Regions from separate parts of the Amycolatopsis sp. cmx-4-61 genome, predicted to be linked through region 2. Evidence: riboswitches for the same ligand, from Rfam matches in the RefSeq annotation. Region 2 holds a riboswitch; the other holds the start of a gene.
What was found. Region 2 has a riboswitch for thiamine pyrophosphate ahead of thiO (glycine oxidase ThiO). Riboswitches for the same ligand answer to the same signal wherever they lie in the genome.
Positions count from the first base shown of each region.

Region 1: it holds a riboswitch for thiamine pyrophosphate, as region 2 does, so the genes downstream of both, ACLJOU_RS32050 (thiamine ABC transporter substrate binding subunit) here and thiO (glycine oxidase ThiO) in region 2, are expected to answer to the same signal.

Region 1 covers NZ_JAEBEI010000014.1:86,101-96,123, reverse strand. The annotation lists gene ACLJOU_RS32080 (AAA family ATPase) at 1-8, shown strand, start outside; gene ACLJOU_RS32075 (DUF1737 domain-containing protein) at 30-221, shown strand; gene ACLJOU_RS32070 (DNA-3-methyladenine glycosylase 2 family protein) at 147-1,604, opposite strand; gene ychF (redox-regulated ATPase YchF) at 1,695-2,777, shown strand; gene ACLJOU_RS32060 (hypothetical protein) at 2,910-3,638, shown strand; gene ACLJOU_RS32055 (4a-hydroxytetrahydrobiopterin dehydratase) at 4,002-4,286, opposite strand; TPP riboswitch at 4,319-4,427, shown strand; gene ACLJOU_RS32050 (thiamine ABC transporter substrate binding subunit) at 4,450-5,499, shown strand; gene ACLJOU_RS32045 (ABC transporter permease) at 5,627-7,192, shown strand; gene ACLJOU_RS32040 (ABC transporter ATP-binding protein) at 7,192-8,199, shown strand; gene ACLJOU_RS32035 (ABC transporter permease) at 8,218-9,093, opposite strand; gene ACLJOU_RS32030 (ABC transporter ATP-binding protein) at 9,090-10,023, opposite strand, start outside.
Region 2 covers NZ_JAEBEI010000001.1:1,353,736-1,363,758, forward strand. The annotation lists gene ACLJOU_RS06665 (threonine/serine dehydratase) at 1-622, opposite strand, end outside; gene ACLJOU_RS06670 (hypothetical protein) at 770-1,516, shown strand; gene thiE (thiamine phosphate synthase) at 1,518-2,177, opposite strand; TPP riboswitch at 2,209-2,314, shown strand; gene thiO (glycine oxidase ThiO) at 2,308-3,381, shown strand; gene thiS (sulfur carrier protein ThiS) at 3,381-3,581, shown strand; gene ACLJOU_RS06690 (thiazole synthase) at 3,583-4,341, shown strand; gene ACLJOU_RS06695 (MarR family winged helix-turn-helix transcriptional regulator) at 4,502-4,927, shown strand; gene thiD (bifunctional hydroxymethylpyrimidine kinase/phosphomethylpyrimidine kinase) at 5,035-5,862, opposite strand; gene ACLJOU_RS06705 (phosphatidylinositol-specific phospholipase C domain-containing protein) at 5,968-6,978, shown strand; gene ACLJOU_RS06710 (NADP-dependent oxidoreductase) at 6,975-7,898, opposite strand; gene ACLJOU_RS06715 (winged helix-turn-helix transcriptional regulator) at 7,990-8,385, shown strand; gene thiD (bifunctional hydroxymethylpyrimidine kinase/phosphomethylpyrimidine kinase) at 8,382-9,185, opposite strand; gene thiC (phosphomethylpyrimidine synthase ThiC) at 9,182-10,023, opposite strand, start outside.

The sequences.
Region 1 (10,023 bases), on a different contig from region 2:
CCGGCTGACGACTCGGCCAAGATGACGGCATGACCGACCAGCCGCCGAACGGCCTGCCCCGCTACCGCCTGCTGACCGGCCCGGACGACGCCGGGTTCTGCCGCCGGGTCAGCGAGGCGCTGGAGCTCGGCTACCGCCTGCACGGGTCACCGGCGGCGACGTTCGACGGCAACCAGGTCGTCGTCGCGCAGGCCGTCGTGTGGCCCGGAGAACCGGGCTGAGAGGTACATCCCGGCGTAGGAACACCACGGCGTCCAGGCACGCGCCCGCTCCGGCAGCGAGTCCGGCGCGATGCCCAGCGCCTCGGCGCCGCCGCGGACCGCGGGATCCTCGGCGAGCAGGACGTCCGGCGCGCCGAGGACGCGCATGACGACGTAGTCGGCCGTCGACGGGTCGACGCCGGGGGTCGCCAGGAGCTCGGCCCGCAGCTCCGCCGCGTCCCGGCCGACGTGCACGTCGAGCCGGCCCTCCGCCAGCGCGGCGATCCCCGCGTGACCCGGCACGGCCTCGGCGACCTGGGCCGCGGTCGGGAACAGCCGCGAAACCCCCCACTCGCCCGGCACCTCGTCGCCCGGCGGCAGCGGGCCGCCGGCCAGGGCGCGCAGCAGCAGCTCCTCGCCGTCGACCGCGCCCGGCACCCGGATCCCCGGGACGGCCGCGACCACCGGCGCCAGCGCCGGGTCGGCGCCGAGGACCCGGGTGACCGCCGCCGGGTCGGCGTCGAGGTCGAGCAGCCGGCGCACCCGGCTGACCGCGCTGCCGAGGTCGCGCAGGTCGGTGAGCATCAGCTCGCACCGCACGTGGTCCGGCATCGGGGTCAACCGCACGACACCCGTGCCGTGGGCGAGCCGCAGGGTGCGCGCGTAGGCCTCCGGAGTGACTTCCTCGACGCCTGGCACGGCGTGGTCCGCGAAGAAGCGAAGCAACCCGTCAGCGTCGAAAGGCGGCCGGAACGGCAGCCGCAGGCTGAGCCGGGTCCCGGTGACGTCGGCCTGGCGCCCCCGTCGTGAAGCGGCGAAGGCGCGAAGCTGCGAAGGCGTTGTCGCGAACACTTCGCGGATCGTCTCGTTGAACTGCCGCACGCTGGAAAAGCCCGCCGCGAAGGCGACGTCCGTCAGCGGCAGCTCGGACAGCTCGATGAGCAGCCGCGCGGAGTGCGCCCGGTGGGCCCGGGCGAGCGCGAGCGGGCCCGCGCCCAGCTCGGCGGTGAGCACCCGGCCGAGCTGGCGTTCCGAATACCCGAGACGCCGGGCGAGGCCCGGGACGCCTTCGCGTTCCACGGTCCCGTCGGAGATCAGGCGCATCGCCCGCGCGGCCAGGTCGGCGCGCACGTTCCAGTCCGGCGAGCCGGGCACGGCGTCCGGCAGGCAGCGGCGGCAGGCGCGGAAGCCGTTGGCCTGCGCGGCCGCCGACGTCGGGAAAAAGCGCACGTTCTGCACCTTCGGCGTCGACGCCGGGCACGACGGGCGGCAGTAGATCCCGGTGGTGCGGACCGCCATGATGAACTGGCCGTCGAAGCGCGAGTCGCGGGCGGTGACCACGCGGTAGCAGCGTTCGGCGTCGCGCCAGAGCGCGAGCGTGTCGGTGACCATGGATCCCAGCATGTCAGCAGCTCAGCGGCCTCGCTGGCGGAAATCCGCCACGGCGTTGGGTGCGTGGGGCCCGGCCGGGTGAGCCACGTAGACTGCGGGGTCGTGAGCCTCACCCTCGGTATCGTCGGCCTGCCCAACGTCGGCAAGTCCACCCTGTTCAACGCGCTGACCCGCAACGACGTGCTCGCCGCGAACTACCCGTTCGCGACGATCGAGCCGAACGTCGGTGTCGTGCCGCTGCCGGACCCCCGGCTGGACAAGCTGGCCGAGCTGTACAAGTCGGAGAAGACGGTCCCCGCCGTGGTGTCCTTTGTGGACATCGCGGGCATCGTGAAGGGCGCGTCCGAGGGCGCCGGGCTGGGCAACAAGTTCCTGGCGAACATCCGTGAGGCCAACGCGATCTGCCAGGTCATCCGCGTGTTCGACGACCCCGACGTGGTGCACGTCGACGGCCGGATCGACCCGTCGAGCGACATCGAGACGATCAACACCGAGCTGATCCTCGCCGACCTGCAGACCCTCGACAAGGCGCTGCCGCGGCTGGAGAAGGAAGCGCGGACGAAGAAGGAGAACAAGCCCGCGCTCGACAACGCCCAGAAGGCGAAGGAAATCCTCGACGCCGGGCGCACGCTCTTCCAGGCGCAGAAGGAAGTCGACTTCGAGGCGCTGCGCGAGCTGAGCCTGCTGACGACGAAGCCGTTCCTGTACGTCTTCAACGCCGACGAGTCGGTGCTCACCGACGAAGCCCGCCGCGCGGAGCTGACCAAGCTGGTCGCGCCGGCGGACGCGGTGTTCCTCGACGCGAAGGTCGAGGCGGAGCTGCTGGAGCTGGACGACGAGGAGTCGGTGCGCGAACTGCTCGAGTCGGTCGGCCAGCCGGAGCCGGGCCTGTACTCCCTGGCCCGCGCGGGGTTCCACACGCTCGGCCTCCAGACGTACCTGACGGCGGGCCCGAAGGAGTCCCGCGCCTGGACGATCCCCCAGGGCGCCACGGCCCCCCAGGCGGCGGGTGTGATCCACACGGACTTCGAGCGCGGCTTCATCAAGGCGGAGATCGTCTCGTACGACGACCTGATGGAGGCGGGCTCCATGGCGGCCGCCCGCGCGGCGGGCAAGGTCCGCATGGAGGGCAAGGACTACGTCATGGCCGACGGCGACGTGGTCGAGTTCCGCTTCAACGTCTGAGCTCCTCCGCTGTCCACCCGGATCGTCCCCATTGGGCGAGCCGGGTGGTGACCGCTCGGTAACCGCCCCCACCGGGCCCCTCGGCCATTAGGATCGGCCGCCGCGTCGTCCGGTGGCTGGAGGGTTTTCACGATGGGGCAGAAAACGGCAGCGAACTCGGTGCCGCCGTGGACGCAGCGCGACGAAGTGCTGCGGTACACCTGTTACCTGGCCGCCCTGCTGGCCGGCGGGCACAGCACGCAAGACGTCCACGAGGTGCTGGCGCCCTTTCCGCCGACGATCGGCGGCGACGAGAAGTTCTGGGCCACCGGGCCGTTCGTGCTCTCCGACTTCCGGGCGCTCGGGGACGGCAGCTGGCAGGTCACCACGCCCTTCGTCTTCGGCACCGGCGCGGTGGGGCTGGGGCTCGTCGCCGGGTCGCTCGTCGGCGGGTCGATCGCCAAGTCGCGGGCGCGCCGAGCCGCGCACGCCGCGGCGGTTCCGCGCTGGGTCCCCATCGAGCAGGGGAACGTGTACTTGAGCCAGTACGGCTTCTACATGCACACCCCGAGCATCCTGCGCTGGCCGTGGACCGACCTTTCCGGTATGTCGGTCGTCGCGCCCGCAACCGTGCACTTCACCGGGAACAGCGAGCACGGCCCGATTTCCTGGCTGCTCCAGTCGGACTGGGCGGAACTGCTGTTCGTCTCGTGGGCGCTCGCGATCCACCCCCGCCACCCGCAGCTCGTGACCGGCGGGTGGCTGCCGCAGGGGTGGATCGAGCACGCCCGCTTCCACCAACGCGCCCCGCAGCCGGCGGCGGGTGCGGGCGTGCCGGGCATCGCCGCACCCGAGACGCCGGACCAGCGGGGTAGCGACTAGCCGAGCAGGCCCAGCAGGGCGATCGCGATCAGCACCACCGCGGGGGCGAGGGCGTTGATCCAGGCGCGCTGGGCGGCGGTCAGAGTGCTGTTCATGGGGCAATCCCTACGGGCCGGACCGATGCTTCCGCTCGGATCAGCGCGCCGATCATGGCCCGTGTTAACAGCTGTGATCGAACTCTCAGCCGTCCAGGTGACGGCGGTGGCGGGCGGTGAACCAGAGCACTCCGCCCGCCGCCGCGACCATCGTCGCGAACGCCGTCGTACCGACCACGATTGCCTGAGTCATCTCGTCTCCCTCCCGAAGGTTCCGGTAACCGAGAGACGTCGCAGACCCGGGAAAGTGCACTGAGAGTTACCGAGGTCACAGGGCGGCGAGCACCGAGTCGATCTGCGAAGCCAGGTCGAAGTCCTTCGCCGTCAGGCCGCCCGCCGAATGCGTCGAGAGCCGGAACGTCACGGTGCGCCAGCGGATGTCGATGTCCGGGTGGTGGTCGGCGGCTTCGGCGAGCACCGCCACCCGGTCCACCGCCTCGATCGCCTGGGGGAAGCTCCCCAGTTCCACCTCGCGGGAGATCACCGCGCCGGACCGCGTCCAGCCCGGGCCCAGCCGTCCGTCGGCCTCGGCGTCGCTCAAGATTTCCGTCATGTCTCCATGGTCGTCCGTCCTCGGCTACGCTGCACGGTTGCCACGGGAGTCCGGCCGGTGCCGGGCTGAGAGGCGGGTATCCGCGACCGTTCGCACCTGAGACGGATCATGCCGGCGAAGGGAGGGCTTCCCCCTCCTCGTCCGGCGAAGTGCAGGAGGGTAGATGAAACGCAGGGCTGTTCGCGCCGCGACGGCCATCGCCGCCGTCAGCGCCGTCGCTTCGGCGTGCTCGCTGTCGAGCGGTGACGGTGGCACGCAGCAGACGCCCACCGTCACCCTCGTGACGCACGACTCCTTCCTGGCCCCGCAGGAGGTGCTCGACGCCTTCCAGAAGCAGTCGGGCATCAAGATCTCCGTGCTCAAGCAGGGCGACGCCGGATCGCTGACCAACAAGCTCGTGCTGACCAAGGCCAACCCGATCGGCGACGTCGCGTACGGCGTCGACTCCACCTTCGCCTCCCGCGCGCTCGGCGAGGGCGTCTTCGATCCGTACACGAGCCCCGAGGCCGACCGCGGGCCCCAGCGCTACGCCGTCGACCCCGAGCACCGGCTCTCCGCGGTCGATGTCGGCGACGTCTGCGTCAACGTCGACACGAACTACTTCACCGCCAAGGGGATCCCGGCGCCCTCGACCTACGACGACCTGGCCGACCCGAAGTACAAGGACCTGCTGGTCGCCGAGGACCCGGCGACGGCCTCACCCGGGCTGGCCTTCCTCCTCGGCACCATCGCCAAGTACGGCGACGCCGGCTGGAAGGACTACTGGACGAAGCTGAAGGCCAACGGCGTCAAGGTGGTCAGCGGCTGGGAAGAGGCCTACACCAAGCAGTTCTCCGGCTCGTCCGGCAAGGGGCCGCGGCCGATCGTCGTCTCGTACGCGTCTTCGCCGGCCGCCGAGGTCGGCGACGACGGCAAGCCGCGCACGAAGGCGCTGCTCGACACCTGCTACCGGCAGGTCGAGTACGCCGGCGTGCTGGCGAACGGCAAGCAGGTCGAGAACGCACGCAAGGTCGTCGACTTCCTGCTCTCCCAGCAGTTCCAGGCGACGGTCGCGGCCAACATGTACGTCTACCCGGCGCGCCAGGGCGTCGACCTGCCGCCGGGCTGGGCGCAGGTCGCGCCGCTGCCGCAGAAGCCCGAGACGCTGCCCGCGGACCAGGTGCAGGCGGGACGCGAGAAGTGGATCGGCGAATGGCGCACGCTCGTGCAGTGACACCCGAGGCGCCGCCTCGGGCCGGGGGCTCCGCCACCCGGAGCCCCCGAAAGCTCGGGCGGTGACCGTGACGTCCGCCCGGCGGGCCACGGCCCCGCCGCGGACCGCCCGCGGGCTCGGGCTGGCGCTGCTCGGGCTCGCGCCGATCGGTTTCCTGGTGGTCTTCTTCGCCTGGCCGGTCCTGGCGATCATCGGCCGCGGGTTCGCCGCCGGCGGCCTCGACGTCGTCCTCGGCGACGCGCGGACTTGGCAGCTGGCCGGGTTCACCGTCGGGAGCGCGGCCGCGTCGACGGTGGTCGCGGTGCTGGCCGGCCTGCCGGTGGCGTTCCTGCTGGCGCGGGTGCGGCTGCCCGGCGTCGGCCTGGCCCGGACGTTGGTGCTGGTGCCGTTCGTGCTGCCGACCGTGGTGGTCGGGCTGGCGTTCCGGGCGCTCTGGCCGGACGGCGGCGTGCTGCCGATCGTGCTGGCCAACGCCTTCTTCAACGTCGCCGTCGTCGCGCGGACCGTCGCCGGGCTGTGGGCGCGGCTGGACCCGCGGACGGCCGACGCCGCCCGCGCGCTCGGCGCCTCGCCGTGGCGGGCCTTCCGGGCGGTGACGCTGCCCGCGCTCGCCCCGGCGATCGCGTCGGCGGCGGCCGTCGTGTTCCTCTTCTGCGCGACCAGTTTCGGGGTCGTCCTGATCCTCGGCGGCGCCCGCTACCGGACTCTGGAAACCGAGATCTACCTGCGCACGGTCGACCTCCTTGACCTTTCGGGGGCGGCGGCGCTTTCGCTGATCCAGTTCGCCGCCGTGGTCGCCGCGCTGGTCCTCGGCGGGCTGGCGCGGCGGCGCCGGGACGGCGCCCGGATCGGGTCCGGGCAGGCGCACCGCCCGCGTGGCGGCGAATGGTGGGCCGTCGGCCTCGCGGGCGTCGTGCTCGCGTTGCTGGTGACGCCGATCGTCGCGCTCCTCGCCGAATCGGTGTCCACTGAGGACGGCTGGAGTCTCGCCGGGTACCGGGCGCTGACGAGCACCGGCGAGAAGGGCGCGCTCCAGGTGTCGGGCTGGGACGCCGCGCTGAACTCGCTGAAGGTGGCCGTCGACGCGACGCTGCTCGCGATGGTCGTCGGCGTGCTGGCGTCCGTCGTCCTGGTGGCGCTGCGCCGCTCGCCCGCGAGAGCCGCGCGGGGCCTCGGCGAGACGATGGACGCCGTCCTGATGCTGCCGCTCGGGGTGTCGGCGGTCACCGTCGGGTTCGGCTACCTGGTGACGCTCGACGCGCTGCCCGGTGACCTCCGGACGTCGCCCTACCTGGTCCCGCTGGCCCAGGCGCTGGTGATCATCCCGCTGGTCGTGCGGATGGTGCTGCCGGTGCTGCGCTCGGTCGACGTCCGGCTGCGGCAGGCCGCGTCGACGCTCGGCGCGAGCCCGCTGCGGGTGTGGCGTGAGATCGACCTGCCGCTGACGCTGCGGCCGCTGGTCGCGGCGGCGGGGTTCGGGTTCGTCGTGGCGCTCGGCGAGTTCGGTGCGACGAGCTTCCTCGCCCGGCCGACGGCGCCGACGCTGCCGGTCGCGATCGCGTCGCTGATGGCGCGCCCGGGGGAGCTGAACAACCAGATGGCGTACGCGGCGTGCGCGTTGCTGATGCTCGTGACGGTGCTGGCGGTCGCGCTGATCGACCGGCTCGGCCGCGGCGGGGTGGGAGAGTTCTGATGGCGCTGTCGGTGCGGGACCTGACTGTCCACTACGGATCGTTCGCGGCCGTCCGCGACGCCCGGCTGGACATCGCCGACGGCGAGGTACTGGCCCTGCTCGGTCCGTCCGGCTCGGGCAAGTCGACGCTGCTGCGCGCGATCACCGGGCTCGAGCCGTCGGCCCGCGGCTCGGTGAGCTGGGACGGCGAGGACCTCGGCGCGGTCCCGGTCCACCGGCGCGGCTTCGGCCTGGTCTTCCAGGACGGCCAGCTGTTCACCCACCGCGACGTCGCCGCGAACATCGCGTTCGGCCTCCGGATGCACGGCGTGCCCCGCGTGCAGTGGGCACCGCGGGTGGCCGAGCTGCTGGAGCTGGTGGGCCTGTCCGGCTTCGAGCGACGCCGGGTGACGGAGCTGTCCGGCGGCCAGGCGCAGCGGGTCGCGCTGGCCCGGGCGCTGGCGCCGAAGCCGCGGCTGCTCCTGCTGGACGAGCCACTGTCCGGATTGGACGCCGGGTTGCGCGAACAGCTGGCGATCGACCTGGCGGATCTGTTGCGCCGCAGCAAGATCACGGCGCTGCTGGTGACGCACGACCAGGAGGAGGCGTTCACGCTGGCGGACCGAGTGGCGGTGCTGGACGCCGGGGAGGTCCGCCAGGAGGGCGCGGTCCGGCGCGTGTGGCGCAACCCCGCGGACGACGGCGTGGCCCGGTTCCTGGGGGTGACGACGTTCGCCGACGGCGTGGCGGCGGGCGGAGTGGTGCGCACGGCCTTCGGTGACGTCGCGCTGCCGGACGTCGCCGACGGCCCGGTGCGGCTGGGCCTGCGGCCGCACGCCCTGCGAGTGGCAGCGTCCGGAATGGACGGTGAGGTGGTGGCCGCGGTACACCGGCGGGAACACGTGCGGCTGGTGGTGAAACTAGCGGAATCCACTGTGGACGCAGTAGCCCCGGCGGCGTCGGACCTGCGCGCGGGTGACGCGGTGAAGCTGCAGCTCGACCCGGACGGCGTCGCGCTGATCGGTTGACGCCGTCCGGAAGGAACCTCAGCCGTCGCGGGTCGAAAGGCGGGCGTAGGCCAGCGACAGCCCGATCACGATGTAGCAGACCGCTCGCAGGGCGCCCTCGCCCAGCATCTGCGTGCCCATCGGGTCCTGCAGGACCTCCGCCGGGGCCAGCGACCAGTTCTGCGTCAGCAGGAACGGGTGCAGCCAGTCCAGCGAGCTCAGGAACCCGAGGATGGTGAACACGATGTCCGCGGCCAGCACGGACGCCACCACCAGCATCGGGTGCTCGGTCCAGCTGGAGATCGCCAGCGCGACCGCGCCGACCGCCCACAGCTGGAGCACCACCCAGCCGGCCACCAGCAGGATCCGCACCAGCGCGCCGCCGAGTGACAGCGTCGTGCCCGACAGCGTGAACAGCGAATCCGTGCCGTTGATGATCAGCCCCGTCACCACGCCGGTGACGCACATCGCCAGCACCGACACCACCGACACCGTGGCTACGCCGAACGCCTTGACCGCCAGCAGCCGGCCCCGGCCGACCGGGGCGATCAGCCAGCCGCGCAGCGTTCCGTGGGACGTCTCGCCCGCGATAGCGTCCGCCCCCGCCATCGCCGACGCCAACGGCAGCAGCAACGCCAGTGACATCACGATCGCCGCGATCGGCAGGACGAACGCGTTGTTGACCGCGGACGCCAGCAACGCGCCGTCGGGGTTCGGTCCGCCCGCGTCGGGCGGCCCGCTCACCAACGTGAGGCCGATGCCGATCACGATCGGGATCAGTGCCAGCAACCCCAGCACGGCCAGCGTGCGCGGCCGCCGGAAGATCCAGCGCAGCTCCGCGGCCAGCAGCCGCGGCAACGGCACCGTGTCGTGGCCCGTGCGGACCGCCGGTGCGTCGAGAACCGCCGTCGTCATTCCGCCCCCTCGGTCAACCGCGCGAACAGGTCTTCCAGCCCGGTGCGGGCCCGCGTCGCCTCGTGGACCGCGACCCCCGCGCCCACCAGGACCTGCAGCACCCGCGGCGCTTCGGCCGCGGTGAGGTCGGCCCGGACGCCGTCCGGCGTCAGCCGGGCGCCGATCCGGTGCTCCCGCAGCACTTCCACCGCCTGTTCGGCGTCCGGCGTGCGGACCAGCAGGGCCGCGTTCCCGGACTCCAGCAGCTCCGCCAGCTCGCCCTGGGCGACGACGTTCCCCGACTGCAGCACGGCCACGTGCGTGCAGGTCGCCTCGACCTCGGCCAGCAGGTGCGACGACACCAGCACGGTGACGCCGTCGGCGTGCAGCTCGGCCACGATCCTGCGGATCTCCCTGGTACCCGCAGGGTCGAGGCCGTTGGTCGGCTCGTCGAGCACGACCATCTTCCGCGGCACCAGCAACGCCGAAGCGAGGCCGAGCCGCTGCTTCATGCCGAGCGAATACCCCTTGTACCGCCGCCGCGCCGCACCGGTCAGCCCGACGCGCTCCAGCGCCGAGTCCACTGCGGACGGAATCCCGGCCGACGTCAGCCGCGGTTCCGCCGCGGCGAAGCGCAGCAGGTTGTCGCGCCCGGACAGGAACGGGTGGAAGCCCGGCCCTTCGACCAGCGCGCCGACGTCGGGCAGCGCGTGCGCGGCCGCGTCCGGCATCGGCCGGCCGAGCAGCTCGACCTCGCCCTCGGTCGGCCGGACCAGGCCGAGCAGCATCCGGATCGTGGTCGTCTTGCCCGAGCCGTTCGGCCCGAGCATCCCGACGACCGCGCCCTGCGGGATGTCGAGGTCGACGTGGTCCACCGCGACGGTGCTGCCGTACACCTTGCGCAACCCCCGGGTGCGCGCGGCGAGCGGGACCGCCGAGGCGGACGTCTCC
Region 2 (10,023 bases):
CGGCGGCGTCCGCGGCCAGTGCGGGCTCGACACCGATCACGCGCGCCCGCGGGCAGCGGGCCCTGATCGCCGTGCCGACGCCGGCCGCCAGCCCGCCGCCGCTGATCGGGACCAGCACGACGTCGACGTCCGGCAGGTCCTCGGCGATCTCGAGGCCCGCGGTGCCCTGGCCGGCGATGATGGCCGCGTCGTCGAAGGGCGGGACGAGGGTCAGCCCGCGTTCGGCGGCCAGTTCGCGCGCTTTGGCCTCGTGCTCGCCGATCGGGACCTCGACGACCTCCGCGCCGTACGAGCGGGTGGCCTCGACCTTGATCCGCGGCGCGACGTCCGGCACGACGATCACCGCGGGCACGCCGTACCGCTGCGCGGCGTACGCGACTGCCTGCGCGTGGTTGCCGCTGGAGTAGGCGATGACGCCGCGGGCGCGGGCCGCGTCGTCGAGGCCGGCGATGGCGTTGAACGCGCCGCGCACCTTGAACGCTCCGACCGGCTGCAGGTTTTCGGGTTTGAGCCACAGGGTCCCGCGGGGATCCCACGTCTGGAGCAACAGGGGCGTGCGTACGGCGACATCGGCGACGCGCTTCGCGGCGGCCTCGATGTCAGAGATCGTCACCAGTTCCATGTGCCGAGTATGTCAAGAAAACGTTCGGTCTGGAGTGTCTATTATGGACAGACGGAGTGGTCCTCCTCACGCCGTGGCAACGAGGGGAGTTCCTCAGGCGCCTTAGACGTTGGACAGGGGAGAACACGGACTACGCAGATCGGGATCATGACCAAGGAGAAAACAGCGACAGCGGCAGTTGCATCGGAGGAGAAGGAAGAGAAGCCGGGCCTGCGGATCGCGCAGGTCCTGGCAGCGGCGTTGGCGGCGGTGACCGCGGCGCTGCTCGGTTCGACACTGGGCGTGGCGGGCACGGTGATCGGTGCCGGCGTCGCGAGCGTGGTGTCGACGGTCGGCAGTGAGCTGTACCTGCGCTCGCTGGAGCGCACGCGGCAGGCGGCGCTCAGAGCGCGCCAGCTGGCGACGTCGGGGATCCGGCGACGCGGGCCCGCGGAGGCGTTCCCCGAGATACCCATCACGGACCAGCCGACGGTCCCCCTGGCGAAGCCACCGGCGGCGTCCCGGCTGAAGAAGCTGCGCTGGCCGTTGCTCATCGGCACGAGCGTGGTGGCGTTCGCGGTGGCGATCCTGTCGATGATCGGCGTGGACGCGGCGACGGGCGGCAAGGTCGCGGGCGGCACCGGAGCGGGCGTCGGCAAGATCTTCGGCGGCAGCTCCGGCCAGCAGCGCGAGACGCCGTCGACGACCCCGCCGACCCCGCCGACCTCGGCGAACGACACCCAGGTGTCCCCCACGGAGACGACCCCGACGGAGACGTCGACGGCTCCGGCGACGTCGTCCCGGACGCCGACGCCGACCCCGAGCACCACGGCCGCGCTGCCGTCGACCTCGGCACCGGCCACGACGGCGACCCCGCCGACCAGCAAGGGCGCCGCGCCGACGCCGACGCCCTGACTCAGGGCAGGCGTGCCCGCAGCGCGCGCGCCGCCGCCTCGGGGTCCTCGGCCTCGGTGATCGCCCGGACCACCACGATCCGGGAGGCGCCGGCCTCCAGCACCGAAGGCAGCCGGTCGCCGTCGATGCCGCCGATCGCGAACCACGGGCGGTCCGGGGCCCAGGCCGCCGTCGCCCCGACCAGGTCCAGGCCCGGGGCGGGGCGGCCCGGCTTGGTCGGGGTCGGCCAGCACGGACCCGTGCAGAAGTAGTCCACCCCGGGCTCCGCGGCAGCGGCGAGCGCCTGGTCGAGCGAGTGCGTCGAGCGGCCGATCACGACGTCGTCGCCCAGGATGCGGCGGGCCAGCGGCACCGGGATGTCGTCCTGGCCCAGGTGGAGCACGTCCGCGCCGACCGCCAGCGCCACGTCCGCGCGGTCGTTCACCGACAGCAGGGCGCCGTGCCGGGCGCACGCTTCCGCGAGGACCTCCAGCGCCGCGATCTCGCCGGCCGCCTCCAGGGCGCCGGTCTTGTCGCGCAGCTGGATGATGTCGACGCCGCCGGCGAGGGCCGCGTCGGCGAAGGCGGCCAGGTCGCCGCGGTCCGTGCGGGCGTCCGTGCAGAGGTACAGGCGCGCCGCGTCGAGGCGGGCGCGGATCTTGTCACCGGAGAGGGCGGGCATAGCGGGGACCGTACCCCGCCGGTTAAGGTGGACGTGTCCGCACGGGAGCCCGAGGCACGGGCTGAGAGGGAGCTGCCGCTCCGACCGTGGAACCTGATCCGGGTCATGCCGGCGCAGGGAGCGTGATTCCATGACGAACCTGGCGGTGGTGGGCGGCGGCGTGATCGGCCTCGCCTGTGCGTGGCGCGCCGCCGCGCACGGTCACCACGTCACCCTCTACGACCCCGAACCCGCCCGCGGTGGCGCGTCCTGGCTGGCCGGCGGCATGCTCGCCCCCGTCACCGAGGCCTGGCCCGGCGAGGAGGACGTCCTCCGCCTCGGCGAAGAGTCGCTCAAGCGCTGGCCCGGCTTCGCGCGTGACCTGCAGGAAGAGGGTGTCGATCCCGGCCTGGCCGACCACGGGACGCTCGTCGTCGCCTTCGACAGCGCCGACGCCGGCTACCTGGAGATCCTGGCGGCCCACCTGCGCGACCTCGGCCGCGCGGCCGAGCGGCTCACCGGCCGGGCGGCCAAGCGGCTCGAACCCGGCATCGGATCCGTCCGAAGTGGACTCCACGTGCCCGGTGACCTGGCCGTGGACAACCGGAAACTGCTGCAAGCCCTGTACGACGCCTGCGTCAACCGCCAAGTCCGGTTCCAGCGAGAGCGCGTCGAAGATCTCCCGGACGCCGAAGCCGTCGTGCTCGCCGCCGGCGCCTGGACCGGACGGCTGCACCCGCAGCTCGCCGGCGCCGTCCGCCCGCTCAAGGGCGAGATCCTCCGGCTGAAGCCCCGCCGCGGCTGCCTGCCGCCGCCGCGGCACACCGTCCGGGCCGTGGTCGAGGGCCGCCCGATCTACCTGGTCCCGCGCGGGGACGCCGAAATCGTCCTCGGCGCCACCCAGTACGAGGCCGGCTTCGACCGGGCCGTCACCGCCCGCGGCGTGCGCGAGCTGCTCGACGGCGCCGAACGCGTCTTCCCCGCGATCACCGAGTACGAGCTCACCGAGACCGCCGCCGGCCTGCGCGCCGGCAGCCGGGACGCGCTGCCCTACCTCGGCCTCCTGGACGGCGGTGTCTTCGCCGCGACCGGCCACCACCGCAACGGCCTGTTGATGGCCCCGGTGACCGCGGACGCCGTGGTCGCCTGGCTCGAGGGCGACACGCCGCCGGAAGGCACCGCGGCCGCGTCCCCCGCCCGCCTGCACCAGAAGGAGCACGTGTGATGGAGATCAAGCTCAACGGCCAGTGGACGGCGGTCCCGGACGACGCCACCGTCGCCGACGTCCTCGACACGACCGGCGGCCCGCGGCCCGGGATCGCCGTCGCGGTCGACGGCGTCGTCGTCCGCCGCGCCGACTGGGCCACCACCGCGGTGCCCAAGGGCGCGGTCCTCGACGTGCTCACCGCGGTCCAGGGAGGCTGACGTGGACGAAGCACCGCTGGTCATCGGCACGACCAAGCTGACGTCCCGGCTGATCATCGGCACCGGCGGCGCGGCCAACCTCGCCGTGCTCGAACGCGCGCTGGTGGCGTCCGGCACCGAGCTGACCACCGTCGCCATGCGCCGCGCCGACGCCGAAGGCGGCTCCGGCGTCCTCGAGCTCCTCAAGCGGCTCGGCATCGAGCTGCTGCCGAACACCGCGGGCTGCCGGACGGCGGCCGAGGCCGTGCTCACCGCGCAGCTCGCGCGCGAGGCGCTGGAAACCGACCTGGTCAAGCTCGAGGTGCACGCCGACGACCGGACGCTGCTGCCGGAGCCGTTCGAGACCCTCGACGCCGCCGAACGGCTGGCCGCCGACGGGTTCACCGTGTTCGCCTACACGAACGACGACCCGGTGCTCGCGCTGCGCCTGGAGGAGGCCGGCTGCGCCGCGGTGATGCCGCTCGGGGCGCCCATCGGCACCGGCCTCGGCATTCGGAATCCGCACAACATCGAGCTGATCGTTTCGCGGGCGGGCGTCCCGGTGATCCTGGACGCCGGAATCGGCACGGCGTCGGACGCGACGCTGGCGATGGAGCTCGGCTGCGACGCCGTCCTGCTGTCCACGGCCGTCACCCGGGCGGCCGATCCGGAGCGGATGGCCGCGGCGATGCGGGCGGGTGTCGTCGCCGGCCGGTTGGCCCGCGAGGCCGGGCGCGTGCCGCAGCGCTTCTGGGCGCAGGCGTCGAGTCCACCGCGGTGAACTGCGGCTTTTCGGGGGCTCGGGGTGGCGCAGCTCCCGGTCCTGGGCGGAGCCCCGTTATAACGCAGTGTGGCTTAACGCCGAGTGTGCACCGCGAGCCCGTAAGGTGGACGGCACTTTCCGGCGCACCCGCGGCCGGGCAGGGCAGAAGGAGCCAGCCGTGACCACATCGGTTCAGGACACCTCGGGCAGGTTGTACCTCGCCGTCGGCAGGCTGTCCCGGTCCCTGCGCCAAGCCGGCGTGCCCGGGCCGGGCCACGGCGCCATCTCGGCGCTGGCGACGCTGGTACACGCCGGCCAGCTCCGGCTCGGCGACCTCGCGGCCAAGGAGGGCGTGGCCGCGGCGACGATGTCGCGGATCATCGCGTCGCTGGTCGAGGCCGGGTACGTCAGCCGGGAGTCCGACCCGGTCGACCGCCGCGCGTGGCTCGCGAAGGCGACCGAGGAGGGCGAGCGGCTGGTCTCCGGCGTCCGGTCGACGCGGGTCCAGGAGCTCAACCGGCGTCTCGACCGGCTCTCGCCGGAACACCGCGAAGCGCTGACGGCGGCGATCCCGGCGCTCGAGGCCCTGATCGCGGACGACTGAGCCGCCTGCTGCCGCAGTCCGGCGAGCTCAGCGCTCAGGGCGCGGAGCTCGTCGAGGATGCGCTGGTCAAGGAAAAATCGAACGCAGGGATGTAGCGCGACGCGTGGTCAGCGCTCCTCGGGAGCCAGCCGCCAGAAGGCCGAAACCGGGCCGACCTTCGCGCCCATCGGGTACGCGTGCTCGACGGCGTGGGAGACGAACCACTTGCCGTACCGCGCGGCCTCGACCACGGACATGCCCTTGGCCAGGCCCGCCGTGAGCGCCGACGCCATCGTGTCGCCCGCGCCGTGCGTGTGCGGGGTCGAGTACCGCTTGCCCGGCAGCTCCACGAACGTCGAGCCGTCGAACAGGAGGTCCACGCACTCCGGGTCGGCCTGCAGGTGGCCGCTCTTGACCAGGACGTACCGCGGGCCCATCCGGTGCAGCACCACCGCCGCGGTGTGCATGCCTTCGCGGTCGGTCACGGTCATCCCGGTCAGCAGCCGGACTTCGTCGAGGTTCGGCGTCAGCACCGTCGCGCGCGGCAGCAGCTCGTCGCGCAGGGCGTGGAGCCCCGCCTCGTCGAACAGCGGGTGCCCGTGCATCGACGCCGCGACCGGGTCGACGACGAACGGGATCTGTTCGTCCCGCCCGATGCCCGCCTTGTCGCACGCCGCGGCGACGGCGTGGATGATCTCGGCCGAGGCCAGCATGCCGGTCTTCGCCGCGCCGACGCCCATGTCCGCCGCCACGGCCTCGATCTGCCCGGCCACGATGTGCGGCGGCAGATCGGCGCGGTCGTGCACGCCCAGGGTGTTCTGCACGGTGACGGCGGTGACCGCGACGAGCCCGTGCACGCCGCAGGTCAGGAAGGTGCGCAGGTCCGCCTGCAGCCCGGCGGCGCCGCCGGAGTCCGACCCGGCGATGGTCAGCGCAGAGGGAGGGCTCGTGGTCATGGTGGTTTCCCGACTTCTGGTCTAGGCCAATCAGCCTCTTTTGCTTCATCAACAGTCAACCACGGTGGGACATTGTGAACGTTACTCACGTTCGAAGGAGCCTGGATGAAGCTCTTCTCGGTGGCACTCCTCACGGCCGCGCTTACGCTCTCCGGGGCGACCGCCGCCAACGCCGACAGTCCCAAGCTGTCCCACGTCACGACCGTCGGCGTGCACAACACCTACGACCCGGCGGCCTACGGCTACCTGGCCCAGGCGCTCGACGCCGGCTCGTCGCTGATCGAGCTCGACGTCTGGCCGGACTTCATCACCCACGAGTGGAAGGTCAGCCACTCGAACCCGTTGGGGAACAACAACAACTGCGTCGCCGCGACCTCGGCGTCGCAGCTGTACAGCGGGGGCAAGAACAAGAACCTGGAGTACTGCCTCGACGACATCCGGATCTGGCTGGCCGCCCACCCCGGCCACCCGCCGCTCACGCTCAAGATCGAGATGAAGACCGGCTTCTCCGACAACAACGGCCTCGGCCCGGACGAGCTGGACGCGACGTTCCGCGCGCACCTCGGCAGCGTCGCCTTCCGCCCCTCCGAGCTGCTCGGCGGGTACGCCACGCTCGACGACGCGGCCAAGGCGGACAACTGGCCGTCCGTGGACGCGCTGCGGGGCCGGGTGCTCACCGAGATCATCCCGGGCACGGTCGAGGAGCAGAACCCGACGGACACGCTGCACACCGACGTCGAGTACGCCCGGTACCTGGTGGGCCTGAAGAACGCGGGCAAGCTCGGCGACGCGAACATCTTCCCGACCGTGCACGGCGCGGCCGGCGGTGACCCGCGGGACAAGTACACCGCCGACCTCAAGCCGTGGTTCGTCGTCTTCGACGGCGACGCGAACGCGTGGGTGACCCAGACCGGGCCGTGGTGGTACGACGCCAACCACTACTACGTCGTGATGACCGACGGGCAGAACGTGGCGCCGGCCATCGACGCCCACAACCCGACGGTCGACCAGGCCAACCAGCGCGTCGCCGACCTGGCGAAGCAGCACGCGTCGGTGGTCACCGCGGACTGGACCGGGCTCACGACGGTGCTGCCCCAGGTGCTCGCGCGGGGCTAGACGGTCAGCACGAGCTTGCCGGACACCCGGCCCGCTTCGCCCAGCTCGTGCGCCTTGGCCACGTCCTCCAGCGGGAAGGTCCGCTCGACGCGGACCTTCAGCTGACCGGCCTCGACCAGCTCGACGAGGCCGGTCAGCCCGCCGAGGTCCGGTTCCACGAGGATCCGCCGAGTGCGCACGTTCCGCGCCTCGGCGGCCTTCTCGATCCGATCGCCGACCCCGCTGGGCACGCCGATGAGCAGGCCGCCCTCCTTGATCGCGGGCAGCCAGCGCAGGTCGCTGTCCTCGCCGACGAGTCCGAAGTAGACGTCCACATCGGACGCCGTCGCGGTTTCGTCGTGGTAGTCGATCGGCTCGTCGACGCCGAGCTCGCGCAGGAAGTCGTGCTTCTTCGCGCTGGCGGTGCCGATGACGTGCGCGCCGCGCGCCTTGGCGATCTGCACGGCGAGGTGCCCGACCCCGCCCGCGGCGGCGTCGACGAACACCCGCTGTCCCGCGTGGACGTTCGCGACGTCGACCAGGCCCTGCCAGGCGGTCAGCCCGGCCAGCGGCAACGCGGCGGCCTCGGCGAACGACAGCCCGGCGGGCTTGCGCACGAACTGGCGCGAGGGCGCGGTGACGTACTCGGCGTAGGCGTTGGCCGGGCGCGGGAACCACGGCATGCCGAGGACTTCGTCGCCCTTTTCGACACCGGTCGCGCCGAAGCCGGTCTCTTCGACGACGCCGGCGACGTCCCAGCCGACGGTGAACGGCGGCTCGCCGAGGAACCCGCCGCCACGCCGGACCTTCCAGTCGACCGGGTTGATCCCGGCGGCGTGTACCCGCACCAGGACCTCCGTCGGCCCGGGGTCGGGGCGCGGTGCCTCGGTCACGCGGAGCACCTCCGGTCCACCGAGGGCCTGCTGGGTCACGATGCGCATTGCTTCACTCCTTCGTCGTGGGGGGCGCCTCCATCCTCGGGTCGTTCGTCACTTTTCGCCAGAAGGCACTTTCCCGTAAAGTAGGTACCTGATGGATACCACCTGCGACCAGGGCGGACCCTGGGATGTGTACCTGCGCAACTGCCCGTGCCGGGACGTGCTGGACCTGCTGGCCAACAAGTGGACGGCCCTGGTCCTGGGCGCGCTGGCCCGCGGCCCGCACCGCTTCGGCGAGCTGCGCCGCGCGGTGGACGGCATCAGCCAGAAGATGCTGACCCAGAACCTCCGCCAGCTGGAGCGCGACGGCTTCGTGACGCGCACGGTGTACCCGACCACGCCGCCGACGGTGGAGTACGCGCTGACGGAGATGGGCGCCGAGGTGGGCGCGCACCTGATCGCGCTGAGCACGTGGTCGCAGGCGAACTTCGACCGCATCCGCACGGCCCGCGAGCAGTACGACGGCCGCGAGCTGCAGCCGGTCCGTTAGCTCTTGCCCAGCACCCAGAACGGCGAAACCGGCCCCACGCCAGCACCCAGCGGGTAAGCCTCCGCGACGCAGCGCTCGATGAACTTCTTCCCGGCCGCCACGGCGTCCGGGACCGAGGCGCCCTTCGCCAGGGCCGCCGTGATCGCCGAGGCCATGGTGTCGCCGCCGCCGTGGGTGTTGTCCGTCGCGTACCTCGGACCGGTCAGCTCGACGTAGGAACTGCCGTCCGTCAGCAGGTCGACGCACTCGGTCGTGCCCTGCATGTGGCCGCCCTTCACCAGGACCCACCGCGAGCCGAACTCCAGCAGCGCGTCGGCCGCCGCTCGCTGGGAAGCGGAATCGACCACCGAAACCCCGGTCAGCAAGCGGACCTCGTCCAGGTTCGGGGTGATCAGCGTCGCCCGCGGGAACAGCTCCGTGCGGATCGCCTCCAGGGCGTCCTCGCGCAGCAGCGAGTGGCCCGTCATCGACGCCGCCACCGGGTCGACCACCAGCGGGAAGCCGGACTCGAGCTCGTCCAGGGTCTTCGCCACCGCGCGGATGATCTCCGCCGTGGCCAGCATCCCCGTCTTCGCCGCGTCGACGCCCATGTCCGAGGCCACCGCCTTGATCTGCGCGGTGACCACGTCGGCCGGGATCTCGGTGAACCCCTGCACGCCCAGGGAGTTCTGCACGGTGACCGCCGTCAAGGCGACCAAACCGTGGACCCCGTTCGCGAAGAACGTGCGCAGGTCCGCCTGGATGCCCGCACCACCGCCGGAGTCGGACCCGGCGATGGTGAGGGCGGTCTTCGGTGTCACGGCCGGACCACCGGCAGGTAGACCTGGCCGCCGGACCCGGTGAACTCCGCCGACTTCGACGCCATGCCGGCCTCGATCGCTTCCACAGTGGACAGGCCGTGCTCCTCGGCGTACTTGCGGACGTCCTGAGTGATCCGCATCGAGCAGAACTTCGGGCCGCACATCGAGCAGAAGTGCGCGGTCTTGGCCGGCTCGGCGGGCAGGGTCTCGTCGTGGAACGAGCGCGCGGTGTCCGGGTCCAGCGAGAGGTTGAACTGGTCGTTCCAGCGGAACTCGAACCGCGCCTTCGACAGCTCGTCGTCCCACTCCTGCGCGTACTCGTGCCCCTTGGCCAGGTCCGCGGCGTGCGCGGCGATCTTGTACGTGATCACCCCGGTCTTGACGTCGTCTCGGTTCGGCAGCCCGAGGTGTTCCTTCGGCGTCACGTAACACAGCATCGCCGTGCCGTACCAGCCGATCTGCGCCGCGCCGATGGCCGACGTGATGTGGTCGTACGCCGGCGCGATGTCCGTCGCGAGTGGACCGAGGGTGTAGAACGGTGCCTCGCCGCAGAGCTTTTCCTCGAGCTCGACGTTCTCCTTGATCTTGTGCATGGGCACGTGACCCGGGCCCTCGATCATCACCTGGACGTCGTGCGAACGCGCGAGGTGCGTCAGCTCGCCGAGGGTTTCGAGCTCGGCGAACTGGGCGCGGTCGTTGGCGTCCGCAATGGACCCCGGGCGCAGGCCATCGCCGAGGGAGAACGTGACGTCGTACTGCCGCAGGATCTCGCAGAGTTCCTCGAAGTGCGTGTACAGAAAGGACTCCTGGTGGTGCGCGAGGCACCACGCGGCCATGA